Regions from separate parts of the Mesorhizobium sp. M0011 genome, predicted to be linked through region 2. Evidence: predicted binding sites of a transcription regulator. Region 2 holds the regulator's gene; each other region holds the start of a gene.
The links. The regulator LexA, encoded in region 2, represses DNA repair genes until DNA is damaged. The targets are predictions, from matches to a motif close to TGTTCNNNNTGTGTTCNG.

Region 1 (4,700 bases), on a different contig from region 2:
GCTGACCGCCGCGCAAGGCCAGAACCCGGCCCGCCAGGCATCGATCAATGCTGGCTTGCCCAAGGAAACCACAGCCTGGGGCCTCAATCAGGTTTGCGGCTCGGGCCTGCGTGCCATTGCGCTCGGCATGCAGCAGATCGCCACCGGCGATGCCAAGGTCATCGTCGCCGGCGGCCAGGAATCGATGTCGCTTTCGACCCATGCCCAGCACCTGCGCGCCGGCGTCAAAATGGGCGACTTCAAGTTGATCGACACCATGATCAAGGACGGGCTGTGGGATGCCTTCAACGGTTATCACATGGGCAACACCGCCGAAAACGTGGCACGTCAGTTCCAGATCACCCGCGAAGACCAGGATCAGTTTGCGCTGGCTTCGCAGAACAAGGCCGAGGCCGCGCAAAAGGCCGGCAAGTTCAAGGACGAGATCGTCGCCGTCACACTCAAGGGCAAGAAGGGCGACACCATTGTCGACCAGGACGAATACATCCGCCATGGCGCCACGCTCGACGCCATGACCAAGCTGAAGCCGGCCTTTGACAAGGACGGCACGGTGACCGCCGCCAACGCCTCCGGCATCAATGACGGCGCCGCCGGCGCGCTGCTGATGAGCGAGGCGGAAGCGGTGAGGCGCGGCATCACCCCGCTGGCACGCATCGTGTCCTGGGCAACCGCCGGCGTCGATCCGCAGATCATGGGCACCGGCCCGATTCCAGCATCGCGCAAGGCCTTGGAAAAGGCCGGCTGGTCGGTCGGCGATCTCGACCTGGTCGAGGCCAACGAGGCCTTTGCCGCGCAGGCCTGCGCCGTCAATAAGGACATGGGCTGGGACCCCTCGATCGTCAACGTCAATGGCGGCGCCATCGCCATCGGCCACCCGATCGGTGCTTCCGGCGCCCGTGTCTTCAACACGCTGGTCTTCGAGATGCGCCGGCGCGGCGCCAAGAAGGGTCTCGCTACCCTGTGCATCGGCGGCGGCATGGGCGTCGCCATGTGCATCGAAGCACTCTGAAGAACTCGCTAACCGGGCGGCGCGAGCCGCCCGTTCTGTATTCAGTGCCTGCCAAGCCCGACAACAGGGCGGTATCAAAAAAAGGGGAAATGCATGACCAAGGTAGCAATCGTCACAGGCGGATCGCGCGGCATCGGCGCGGCGATCTCTATCGCATTGAAGACCGTCGGCTATTCGGTTGCCGCGAACTACGCCGGCAATGACGCCGCAGCGGCGAAATTCAAGGCCGAGACCGGCATTCCGGTCTACAAATGGTCGGTCGCCGACTATGATTCCTGCGCCGCCGGCATCAAGCAGGTCGAGGCCGATCTCGGCCCGGTCTCGGTGCTGGTCAACAATGCCGGCATCACCCGCGACGCCATGTTCCACAAGATCACGCGCGAGCAGTGGAAAGAGGTCATCGACACCAACCTGTCCGGCGTCTTCAACATGACGCATCCGCTGTGGAGCGGCATGCGCGACCGGAAGTTCGGCCGCGTCATCACCATCTCGTCGATCAACGGCCAGAAAGGCCAGGCCGGCCAGGTCAACTATTCCGCCGCGAAGGCTGGCGACATCGGTTTCAGCAAAGCCCTCGCTCAAGAGGGAGCTCGCGCGGGCATCACCGTCAACGTCATCTGCCCTGGCTACATCGCCACCGAGATGGTGAAGGCGATCGACGAGAGGGTGCTCAACGACCGCATCATCCCGCAAATCCCCGTCGGCCGCCTCGGCGAACCGGAAGAGATCGCGCGCTGCGTCGTCTTCCTCGCATCCGAAGATGCCGGCTTCATCACCGGCTCGACCATCACGGCCAACGGTGGCCAATACTTCGCCTGATGACGTGGCGATGTAGGAGATCGACGGGCCGGCACACCGGCCCGTTTCCGGCACGGTCCCTTTGACGTGCTCGCGACCGTAGCTGACCCAATTCGGCACGCGAAGGTTAACAGCCGGCAGCCGCCCTGTGCAAAAGCTCCCTGGCAACCTGTGGATTCTCGGTGGATAAACTGTTCACAACACAAGATATTGGGGTGAACAAATCGGGAAAATTACGCCATCGCTGATTCGTCGCCGATTCGTTCCGGTTATGAGCTGAGCGTTAACGACGACAGCCGGAATCGCCTGCCCAACTGCTTAACGCAGGTTAAGAAAGATCAACAATTTCATAATGTTGGTCGAGGCGCGCCAACCACCGTGATTGTTTCCAGGCAAAGGTTAACGGCAACGCCCTCTTAGCACGAAACGGGCCAGTTCAGCGATTCAGCATGTGGTGCGACTCGCGGTCGCGAAATCCACATGTAGCCGTGAACAAAAGCTGAATCTGCAGGAGTCACTGATTCGTCGCCGATTCGTTCCAGACTCGTTCTATCCGTTAATCCGCAGCCGGTTGAAAGCTTGACAAAACCACCTTCTCGCCGCCGGCGGAACATTCCGCTTTCGCTTCGCGCCCGAAATCCCTATGTGTCGCCTGTCATACGCGCCATTTGAGGCACGCTCCCGACAACCAGAGGCCAAGAAGCCTTATTTCCAGGTCCCAGAAGCCTTATTCTAGGTTGATGAACATCCAGCCCAAACACACCGAGCCGCTGATCCTGTCGGGCCGCGACGTGACCGCCGTGCTCGGGCCGACCAACACCGGCAAGACCCATCTCGCAATCGAGCGCATGGTGGCGCATGAGAGTGGTATCATCGGCCTGCCGCTCAGGCTGCTGGCGCGCGAGGTCTACGCCCGTGTCTGCGAAAAGGTCGGCGCCCACAAAGTGGCGCTGATCACCGGCGAGGAAAAGATCCAGCCGCCGGGCGCCAGATATTCGGTCTGCACGGTCGAGGCCATGCCGCGCGAGACCGACGCCGCCTTCGTCGCCATCGACGAAGTGCAGCTCGCCGGCGACCTCGAGCGTGGCCACATCTTCACCGACCGCATCCTGCATCTGCGCGGCCGCCAGGAAACGCTGCTGCTCGGTGCAGCCACCATGCACGGCATTCTGCAGCGCCTGCTGAGGGGTGTCTCGGTGGTGACGCGGCCGAGGCTGTCGCATCTTGCCTATGCCGGCTCCAAGAAGCTGACCCGCCTGCCGCGGCGCACGGCGATCGTCGCCTTCTCGGCCGACGAGGTCTACGCCATCGCCGAGCTGATCCGCCGCCAGCAGGGCGGTGCCGCTGTCGTGCTCGGCGCGCTCTCGCCGCGCACCCGCAACGCCCAGGTGGCGCTGTTCCAGTCCGGCGATGTCGATTATCTCATCGCCACCGATGCCATCGGCATGGGTCTCAACCTCGATCTCGACCACGTCGCCTTCGCCCAGAACCGCAAGTTCGACGGCTTCCAGTATCGCAACCTGACCGCGGCCGAGCTCGGCCAGATCGCCGGCCGCGCCGGCCGGCATCTGCGTGACGGTACGTTCGGCGTCACCGGCCAGGTCGACCCGCTGGACGAAGAGCTGATCAAGAAGATCGAAGGCCACGATTTCGATCCGGTGAAGGTGCTGCAGTGGCGCACCGCGCATTTCGACTTTGCCAGCCTCGACGCGCTGAAGCGCTCGATCGAGACCAACGCCCCCGTCGAGGGACTGACGCGGGCATTGCCTGCCGTCGATGCACAGGCGCTCGAGCATCTATCGCGCGACGAGGACATTCGCGCACTCACCACCAATGCCAAGCGCGTGGCGCTGCTGTGGGAAGCCTGCGCGCTGCCCGACTACCGCAGGATCGCGCCGGCGCAGCATGCCGACCTCATCGCTTCCATTTACACGGACCTCGCACGCTACGGCCATGTCGACGAGAATTACATGGCCGAGCAGGTGCGCCGCGCCGATACCACCGAGGGCGATATCGACACGCTGTCGCATCGCATTGCCCAGATCCGCACCTGGACATTCGTGTCGAACCGGCCCGGCTGGCTGGCCGATCAGGCACACTGGCAGGAAAAGACGCGCGAAATCGAAGACAGATTGTCGGATGCGCTGCATGAGCGGTTGACGAAACGCTTCGTAGACCGCAGGACTTCCGTCCTCATGCGGCGCCTTAGAGAAAATACCATGCCCGAAGCCGAAATTAGTCCTACCGGAACCGTCCTTGTCGAAGGCCACCATGTCGGCGAGTTGCAAGGGTTCCGCTTCACCGCCGACCAGACCGCCGGCGGCGAAGACGCCAAGGCGGTGCGCACCGCCGCCCAGAAGGCGCTGGCCGCCGAGTTCGAAGCGCGCGCCGAACGCTTCGGCGCCTCGGCCAATGGCGACATCGCGCTTGGCTCGGATGGTACGCTGCGCTGGATCGGCGCGCCGATCGGCACGCTGGTATCAGGCGAAGACGCGCTGAAGCCGCGCCTGGTGCTGCTGGCCGACGAACAGCTGACCGGCCCGGCGCGCGACAAGGTCGCCGCGCGTGCAGAGCGATTCGTCAATTTCCAGATCGAGTCGCTGCTGAAGCCGCTGGTCGACCTCAGGAACGCCGACCAGATTTCTGGCATCGGCCGCGGCATCGCCTTCCAGCTGGTCGAGAATTTCGGCCTCATCAACCGCCGCGACATCGCCGAGGAGATGAAGTCGCTCGACCAGGAAGGCCGCGCCGCCCTTCGCCGGCTTGGCGTGCGCTTCGGCGCCTACCATGTCTTCGTGCCGGCGCTGATCAAGCCGGCGCCTGCCGGGCTGGTGACATTGCTGTGGGCGCTGAAGAACGACGGCAAGGACAAGCCGGGCTTTGGCGACGTGGT
Region 2 (4,700 bases):
ACCGGCGATACCTTCACGCAGGACGAGGACGGCTTCTTCCATTTCGCCGCGCGCTCCGACGACATGATCGTCAGCGCCGGCTACAACATCGCCGGACCCGAGGTCGAGGCAGCACTGTTATCGCATCCGGATGTTTCCGAATGCGCGGTGATCGGTGCAGACGATGCCGAGCGCGGCCAGATCGTCGAGGCGCATGTCGTGCTGGCGCAGGGGGTGGCGCCTGACGCGTTGACCACCAAGCGCTTGCAGGACCACGTCAAAACGACGATCGCCCCTTATAAATATCCACGGTCAGTAAAATTCATCGCCGCTCTGCCCAAGACCCAGACCGGCAAGATCCAGCGCTTCCGGCTGCGCACGGAGAAAATCAATTGAGCGAGCCACACGATCCGGCGTCCGAAGGCGCCCAGATGTCGTTCAAGGAGCGCATGTCCTACAGCGACTATCTGCACCTGGAGAAGGTGCTGGAGGCCCAGACGCCGCTGTCTTCGGCGCATGACGAGATGCTGTTCATCATCCAGCATCAGACCTCCGAGCTCTGGATGAAGCTTGCTCTGCACGAGATTGGCGCCGCGATCCGTTCCATCCGCGCCGACCGGCTCGAGCCGAGCTTCAAGATGCTGTCGCGCGTTGCGCGCATCTTCGAGCAGCTGAACAATGCCTGGGATGTGCTGCGGACGATGACGCCCAGCGAATACACCGAGTTCCGCGACGCGCTCGGTCAGTCCTCGGGTTTCCAGTCCTGGCAGTATCGCGCCATCGAGTTCATGGCCGGCAACCGAAACCTGGCAATGCTCGGGCCGCACAAGCATCGGCCCGACCTGAGCGGGAAGCTGGAAGCGATCCTGGCCGAGCCGTCGCTCTATGACGAGGCACTGTTGCTTTTGGCGCGCAACGGATTCGACATCGGTGCCGATGCCAGGCGCACGGACTGGCGTGAGACGCGAACCGAGAATGAAGAGGTGCTGGTCGCCTGGCAGACCATCTACCGCGATCCGCAGCGCTACTGGATGTTCTACGAACTGGCCGAGAAGCTGGTCGACTTCGAGGACTACTTCCGCCGCTGGCGCTTCAACCACGTCACCACGGTGGAGCGCATCATCGGCCTGAAACGCGGCACCGGCGGCACGTCGGGTGCTTCGTATCTGAAGAAAATGCTCGAGGTCGTGCTGTTCCCGGAGCTGTGGACGGTCCGCACCCGGCTCTGACGTCGAAATGAAAACAGGCACACCGAGGGGACGCGCTGTGGCGGAAAACCCTTCGCGAACAACCGGGGACTGACCGACCATGAGTGGAATTCCTGATCTCGCCGCAGTCGAAGCGATGGATGCCACGGATCCGCTGCGGGCCATGCGCGACCGTTTCATTCTGCCGGAGGGGATGATCTATCTCGACGGCAATTCACTGGGGGCAGCGTCTCACGCCGTTTTCAGCGAGCTGCAGCAGGCGGCGACCCAAGAATGGGCCCAGGATCTCATCCGAGCTTGGAACACGGCCGGATGGTTCGAGATGCCAATCGAACTCGGCGACCAGCTCGGACGCCTGATAGGAGCCGCGGCCGGCCAGACCGTTGTCTGCGACACGACATCGACCAACATCTACAAGGTGCTGCATGCGGCGATGGAGATGCGGCCCGGCCGGTCGGCCATCGTCGCCGAAGGTGACAGTTTTCCCACCGACCTGTACATCGCCGAAGGCGTGGCCTCGACCCGGGATGGCGTCCTGCTGCGCCTCGCGGGTGTCGACGCGCCGACCATCGAAGAGCTGATCGACGAAAACGTCGCGGTGGTGCTGGTCAATCACGTCAATTACAAATCGGGTGAACTGCGCGACATGTCGGCGCTGACGCGCAAGGCTCATGCGGCCGGAGCGCTGATTGTCTGGGATCTCTGCCACACGGCCGGCGCTCTGCCCGTCGAACTCGACCAGGCAAATGCCGATTTCGCCATCGGCTGCACTTACAAGTACCTCAATGGCGGTCCGGGCGCACCGGCCTTCATCTATGCCGCGCAGCGTCACCATGGCGATATCAGGCAACCACTCAGCGGCTGGTGGGGCCATGCGCGGCCCTTTGCCTTCGAACGGGGTTATGTTGCCGGCACCGGTATCCGCCGCTTTCTGTGCGGCACCCAGCCTGTCCTGTCGATGCGGGCGCTCAAAGGCGCGCTTGCCATCTGGAATGACGTCGACATGGCGGCATTGCGAAAGAAGAGCGTCGCGTTGACAGAACTGTTCATCCAGCTCGTCGAAGCCAGGTGCGGCGCCTACGGTCTCACGCTGGAGACCACCCGCGACGCGACCAGGCGCGGCAGCCAGGTGTCGTTCCTTCACGATCACGGCTATCAAATCATGCGGGCGCTGATCGAGCGCGGCGTCATCGGTGATTTTCGTGCGCCATCGACCATCCGTTTCGGCTTCACGCCGCTCTATGTCGGCTACAAGGATGTGTGGCTGGCGGTTGAGGTGCTGGAGGATATTCTGCGCACGGGCGCATGGAAGGACCGCCGTTTCGCGGTCAAGGAAGCCGTTACCTGACGCAACGATCCCCGCGATCCACCGCCGCCGCCCTCACTGCCTGGCAGATGACGGAGGCTGAATTTCCAGCCACAAATGCCAACAGACGTTGGCGTTTTGGCTCCGTTTCGTTCACGGCAAACGAACGTCCCGAAGATTGATATCGTCCTTTGTGGAGGTCGATAGACTGATAATGCCAAGCCTTGGGTCGAGGATGAGCCACAGGTCATTAACCATAATAATTTCAATGTGAGCAGGCGCATCGCTGTGCCTGGCGCTTGTTGATCGCGACCCGCTGGCAAGCGCCAAATAATTTCAGCAGCCTTAACAAATTCATTAAACTTTAAACGGTTGCAGAACACAACTGGAACAGATAGGGTTTGTTCTGGGTTTGTTTTTCGATTCTGGTTTCAGGTAACCTGGGGGCCGCCATGCTGACGCGCAAGCAACATGAACTGCTGATGTTCATCCATGAACGCCTGAAGGAGAGCGGCATTCCGCCATCCTTCGACGAGATGAAGGAGGCGCTTGACCTTGCCTCCAAATCCGGGATTCATCGGCTGATCACCGCACTTGAGGAGCGCGGCTTTATTCGCCGGTTGCCCAACCGGGCACGCGCGCTGGAAGTGCTGCGATTGCCGGACTCGATCGCGCCTGGCCTCAACGCGGCAAAGAAGTTTTCGCCAAGCGTCATCCAGGGCAGTCTCGGTCAGGGTGGTGCCCTTGGCCGGCAGATCAAGCCGGCGCCTTCGCGGATGCCCTCGCCCGGCAATGATGACGATGCGGTCTCCGCCGTGTCGATCCCGGTCATGGGCCGTATCGCCGCCGGTGTGCCGATCGATGCCATCCAGCATCAGACGCATTCGATCTCGGTGCCGCCGGACATGATCATGGGCGGCGCCCACTATGCGCTGGAGGTCAAGGGCGACTCGATGATCGAGGCCGGTATCTTCGACGGCGACACCGTCATCATCCGCAATGCCGACACGGCGAGCCCCGGCGAGATCATCGTGGCGCTGGTCGATGAAGAGGAAGCGACGCTGAAGCGGTTCCGCCGCAAGGGCGCTTCGATTGCTCTCGAAGCCGCCAATCCGGCCTATGAAACCCGTATTTTCGGCCCGGACAGGGTCAAGGTGCAAGGCAAGCTCGTCGGCCTGATCCGCCGCTACTGAGGCGGCTGTGGGTTGGCCGCTGGCTTCTCCGGTTTCTTGAAGGGTGCCAGCCCCCTCGCCTCACGAGAGTATTTGCGTTGCGTGTGCCAGGGCCGATATGGGCTGTCCACCGCGAAGCTGATCGTCGCCGGCGTGGTCGCCGATTGGCGATCGAAGAAGACCGCGGCACTGCCTTTGCGAGCCAGTTGCCGCTTGGTGATGACGAGGACCAGCGGATTGTGACAGGCGTCATACGCGGTGGCGTCATTGATGACGATCAGCTCGGCGAAGCCGCAGGCTTTCCAGGTGTCCTTGCGGTCCTCGACATAGGCAATGATCGCACCGGACATGTGCCTGGCCACGCAAACGCCTGAGGAGCAATAGAACGGGGATCCCAGCGGCAGATCAACGGCATCCGCGACATCGAATTGCCCATCGCTGTTGTCGAACACCTCTGGCACGACGATGGTTTCTGATGTCAGGGCGCGTTTCCAGTTGTCGACGGTGAATTCGTTCGGCCGCTCCCGGCTGACGGCAAGCTCACCGCCACCGATCGGCAACGCCACCAGCCGGGCGTCTTCCGAGATCAGCACATCCGGCGTGCGCGTATCCGAGACGGTCAGCAAGCCTGCCTGCGCGAATGGCAGAGCAGCGAGCCGCAGCCAGGTTGTCGCCATCGTCGCGATGACCAAAGCAATTGCCACCAACAGGACCGACTGTTGCGAAATCAGCCCGACCCCGTCGACAGGCGAACGCTCGGAGATCCAGCCGGATATGGCGATCATCATCGTCAGGCCCTTACCCATCAGGTAGAGAGCCGGCCAATCCAATCCGAAAGGCATCAGCAGCGCGCTGGCGACGGCCAGGAACATGACGACGGTGACGATCGGCATAACCGCGAGATTGGCAAACAGGCTAAGCGGCGAGACACGCTGAAAATGCCAGATAGCAAACAGCGTCGTGGCGCTTCCGGCGATGATCGAGGTCATGGCAAGGCCGGTTGCCGCCAGCAGGAATTTTCGCGTCAGGAAACCT
Region 3 (4,700 bases), on a different contig from region 2:
CCGACGACCGTGGTGATCATGCGCAGCCGCTTCGCCGCCATCCCGAAAACCATTCGCGAGGCGGCGCTCGATCTCGGCGCCTCCGACTGGACGACGTTCCGGCGGATCATGCTGCCGCTCAGCCTGCCGGCCATCGTTTCGGCCTTCATGCTGGCCTTCCTGATCTCCTTCGACGAATTCATCGTCGTCTTCTTCCTCGCCGGCACCGAGCCGACGCTGCCGCTCTACATCTGGAGCCAGCTGCGTTTTCCAAAGTCGCTGCCGACGGTCATGGCGCTGGGCACGTCGATCCTGGCGGTGTCCTTCGTCATCGCTGCAGCAGCCGAAATCCTGCGCCATCGCGGCTTGTCCGCCACGGCGCCAAAGCCCGCGGATCCATCACAACCAAAACAAACCAAGAGAGGAGAACTGCAATGGTATTCGACCTGAAATCGATCTCTGCAAAGACTGTTTGCGCTGGATTGACGGCGTTCGCGCTGGCGCTGTCGTCGACCGTCGCTTTCGCCGGCGACAAGCTGCAATATTTCACCTGGTCGGGCTATGAACTGCCCGATTTCAACAAGAGCTTCCTCGCCGCGCATCCCGATGGCGTCGAGGCCTCGATCTTCGGTGACGACGATGACGCCTTCACCAAGGTCAAGGCCGGCTTCCGCCCCGACATCGCGCATCCCTGTTATGACAAGGTGGCGCGCTGGAACAAGGAAGGCCTGCTGCAGCCGATCGACACCAAGCGGATCAAGAACTGGGATTCGATCTTCCCGGTGTTCAAGAACCTGCCCGACCTGCAGGCCGGCGACGGCAAGGTCTGGATGGTGCCGTGGGACTGGGGCAACACCTCGATCCTCTACCGCACCGATCTGGTGAAGAACCCGGAAGCGAGCTGGAATCTTCTGTGGGACAAGCAGTATGCCGGTCGCATGGCGACGATCGACGCGGTGCACGACACGCCGGTCGTTGCCGCACTGCTCGCCGGAGTTAATCCGTTCGACATGACGCCGGAGCAAATGGACAAGGTGGCCGAGAAGCTGCGCGAGCAGCGCCCGCTGCTCTCCAACTACACCACCGACATGACGTCGGTCGAACAGGCGCTGGCCAGCGGCCAATTGGTCGCCGCCATGACCTGGAACGCGTCGGCCACCTCGCTTAAGAAGCAGGGCGTGCCGGTCGAGTTCATGAAGCCGAAGGAAGGCATGCTGACCTGGGCCTGCGGCTTCGTCATGCTCAAGGACGCCAAGAATGTCGATCTCGCCTATGACTTCATCAACAGCCGGCTGGAGACGGATTCAGGCAAATACCTGATCGAGGCCTACGGCTATGGCAGCTCGACCAGTTCGGCCTTCGCGGCAGTGCCGAAGGAGGAGCTGGAGAAATTGCAGCTGCCGTCGGATCCGGAGGTGATGCTGAAGACCACCATCTTCACCGGCCCGATGAAACAGAATGACGACCTCGCCAAGATGTTCGAAAAGGTCAAGGCAGGCGGCTGAACCCTAGAGCGCCGCGCGGCGTCGGCCGCGCGGTGTCACCCGAGACACTGCAAACGAGGTCGGGAATTGATGGACATGCTGGACGAGGCGGCTGAGAAGCCGAAGGACGATGCCGATGTGCGGGTCGGCCGGCGCGTGCGGGCGCTGCGGCTGGAGCGCAACCTGTCTCTGGCCGATCTTGCCGCAAAAGCCGGTGTGTCGATCGGGGCACTGAGCCAGATCGAGCGCGGCATGTCCTCGTTGCGCGTCAAGGTGATCTGGCCGCTCGCCGCTGCCTTCGATATCGAGCCGTCGGCACTGATCGCCGACGGCAACGATGCCGTCAACGATCTCTATTGCGTGCGTGCCGACAAGCGGCGGCAGATCCCGGTAAAATCGGAAGGCATTGCCAAGGCGCTGCTGTCACCGCCGGGCGCGACGCTGACCGGCATGCTGGTGACGGTGGAAGCCAGCGGCGGCACGGCCGAGGCCTATGCCCATGCCGGTCATGAATTCGGCTTCGTGCTGGCCGGCGAGGTCGAACTGGTGGTGGATTCGACAAATTACGTGCTGAAGGCCGGCGACAGCTTTGCGTTCAAGAGCACGCTTTTGCATGCCTTCCGCAATCCGGGCGCCGAGCGCTGCCAGATCCTTTGGGTCAACACCACGAAGCCGTCCGAGGTTCGCGATGGCGCTTGATCTACTTGTGCGGCTGCAGGCGGTTTCGAAGATTTTTCCTGGGGGCGTCGTCGGGCTCGACGCCGTCGATCTCGACATTGTCGGCGGCGAGTTCATCACGCTGCTCGGGCCGTCGGGTTGCGGCAAGACCACCAGCCTGCGCGTCATCGCCGGCTTCGAAAGCCCGTCGAGCGGCAAGGTGTTGCTCGATGGTCGCGATATCACGGCCCTTCGGCCGTTCGACCGGCCGGTCAACACCGTGTTCCAGGATTACGCACTGTTCCCGCACATGAATGTCGCCGAAAATGTCGGCTTTGGCCTATCGCTGCGCAAACTGTCTGGAGCCGAACAGGCAAAGCGCGCCGGCGAAGCCCTTGACATGGTCGGCCTCGCGGACAAGCTTGGCGCCCGCGTCTCCGAACTGTCGGGCGGCCAGCGCCAGCGTGTCGCACTGGCGCGTGCCATCGTCTGCGAACCACGCGTGCTACTGCTCGACGAGCCGTTGTCGGCGCTCGATGCGCATCTGCGCGAACAGATGCAGGTTGAACTGAAGCGGCTGCAGTCGCGGCTCGGCACCACCTTCGTCATGGTCACCCACGACCAGACCGAAGCGCTGTCGATCTCCGACCGCATCGTCGTCATGAACAAGGGCCGCATCGAGCAGATTGCGCCGCCGGCCACACTTTATGACCGGCCCGCCACGACGTTTGTGGCGAGCTTCATCGGCACCATGAATCTCCTGCAGTCGCGCTTCGTTGGCCGAGACGGCGATCGCCTGCGCTTCGCCGCCGGCGCCCTGCCGCTGGAGGCCATTTCTGAAACCGGCGAAGCTCTAGCCGAGGATGCCATGCACACCGTCGGCGTGCGGCCGGAAGATCTCCTGGCGATGACCGAGGCCACGCCCGGCACAGCGCCGGCACGCGTCAACAGCATCGTCTTTCACGGCCGCACGTTGCGTCTGCACGCTGAACTCGGGCAGGGCGCACCTGTTGTCATAGACGCGCCGCGCCAGGCCGAGGGTTTTCAATTCCAGGTCGGCGACGTGGCGCATATCAGCCTGCGCCGTGGTGCCAACTGCCCGGTGCTACCAGGTTAGTTTCATTGGTATCTAAAAACGGAGCACACCTCGCACGTTCGGCGGCTACAAGCAGTCGGGCAATGATCGCGAATATGCCGATTGGGCTATCCACGATTTCCTCAAGGTCGAGGGCGTAGGCTTTCAGTCCAACTCACAGGGGCTTCTTCGACCGTTGAACTCGCGGCGCGGATCCGGAAAGCCCCAACGCTCGCTTCATTTCGCTTGCTATGTTCCCTTTTTGTTCTAAAATCTCCGGCTTGGCGGAGATGGGTGGCGCAAAAAGAGGAAGGACATGAACGAACTGCCCACATTCAACACAGCCGAAAACGGTCAAACATCTTTCAATTGGCATGAGCGGAGCAGGCGTCGTCGCACTGATCGGTTGTTCTTCTGTCACCTGATGGAAGGCACCATCGCCGACCCTATCGCTTTACAAGCAACCACTTGGCGGCAGGAACTCGGGCTGAAAGGGAAAATAGTTGCCAATCACATCTCGCTTGTTGGACTCGGCGACCATGACGGATTGCCGGAGGGGTTGGTAGAGCTCGCTCACCACATAGGCTCGATGATTGTCGCAAAACCATTCGACGTTTCTTTTGATCGTTTGTGCGCTTTTGGCGGTGGCGCGCTTGTTTTACGCAACAGCGACGGCAATCCTTCGCTGCAAGAATTCTGGCGAAACCTCACAGCGGTGATTTCGGATAGCCCGTTAAAGCTCTTTCTCACAAAATCCATTGAACCGCATGTCACGCTGCTTCGTGACAAAGTGGGAGTGCCCAAAATTCGCGAAAGGGCGATTGACCGTATCAGTTGGACAGTGCGGGATTTTGCGCTCGTCCAGAGCTTCATCCAGCAAGGTCGGTACGAGGTGCCTTACCGTTGGCAATTGACGGGCCAGGACGATGCCCGGCCCGCGATGTAGACGCCCCAAATCATCGTCATATGTCCGCGGGACCATCATGCTGACATGGCTTGTCAGCTACGACGTGGCCCGACGATGGCAGGCCAGCAAGCTGTTCCCCATTTGCAGTGCGTCTGACAGGAGGAACACAAATGACCATCGCGGAAATTGCCAAGGATTTCACCGAGCTGCTCAAGCAGGGCGATAACGAAGCTGCTGCCGAGAAGTACAACGCCGATGATATAATCAGTCTCGAAGCCATGGCGGGGCCGATGGCCATCTCCCATGGCAAGGAGGCGCTCAGGCAGAAGGGCCAATGGTGGCAGGAGAACAATGAAGTGCATGGCGGCTCGGTCGAGGGCCCCTACGTCAACGGAGACCAGTTCGCGGTGCGCTTCAAGTTCAACATAACGCCCAAGGCTACCGGCGAGCGTGTCACCATGGATGAAGTTGGCCTCTACACGGTCAAAAACGGCAAGATCACCGAAGAGCGCTTCTATTATTGAGGCCGTGAAATACCATCGGCTTGCGGGAGCTCGGTCTCGTCGCTGAAGGTTGAAAAATAAGCATGGCAGCCGGG

Region 1: a site for LexA is predicted at 2,342-2,359, ahead of NKK51_RS28470 (helicase-related protein). Genes of this name have one in related genera too.
Region 3: a site for LexA is predicted at 3,448-3,465, ahead of NKK51_RS02125 (2'-5' RNA ligase family protein). Genes of this name have one in related genera too.

Annotation. Positions count from the first base shown of each region.
Region 1 covers NZ_JAMYVQ010000037.1:36,519-41,218, forward strand. The annotation lists gene NKK51_RS28460 (acetyl-CoA C-acetyltransferase) at 1-1,009, shown strand, start outside; gene phbB (acetoacetyl-CoA reductase) at 1,103-1,828, shown strand; gene NKK51_RS28470 (helicase-related protein) at 2,548-4,700, shown strand, end outside.
Region 2 covers NZ_JAMYVQ010000026.1:28,574-33,273, reverse strand. The annotation lists gene NKK51_RS24395 (AMP-binding protein) at 1-375, shown strand, start outside; gene kynA (tryptophan 2,3-dioxygenase) at 372-1,208, shown strand; gene kynU (kynureninase) at 1,288-2,535, shown strand; gene lexA (transcriptional repressor LexA) at 2,946-3,686, shown strand; gene NKK51_RS24375 (ComEC/Rec2 family competence protein) at 3,680-4,700, opposite strand, start outside.
Region 3 covers NZ_JAMYVQ010000001.1:438,466-443,165, reverse strand. The annotation lists gene NKK51_RS02145 (ABC transporter permease) at 1-429, shown strand, start outside; gene NKK51_RS02140 (ABC transporter substrate-binding protein) at 414-1,484, shown strand; gene NKK51_RS02135 (cupin domain-containing protein) at 1,554-2,162, shown strand; gene NKK51_RS02130 (ABC transporter ATP-binding protein) at 2,152-3,237, shown strand; gene NKK51_RS02125 (2'-5' RNA ligase family protein) at 3,512-4,141, shown strand; gene NKK51_RS02120 (SnoaL-like domain-containing protein) at 4,273-4,626, shown strand.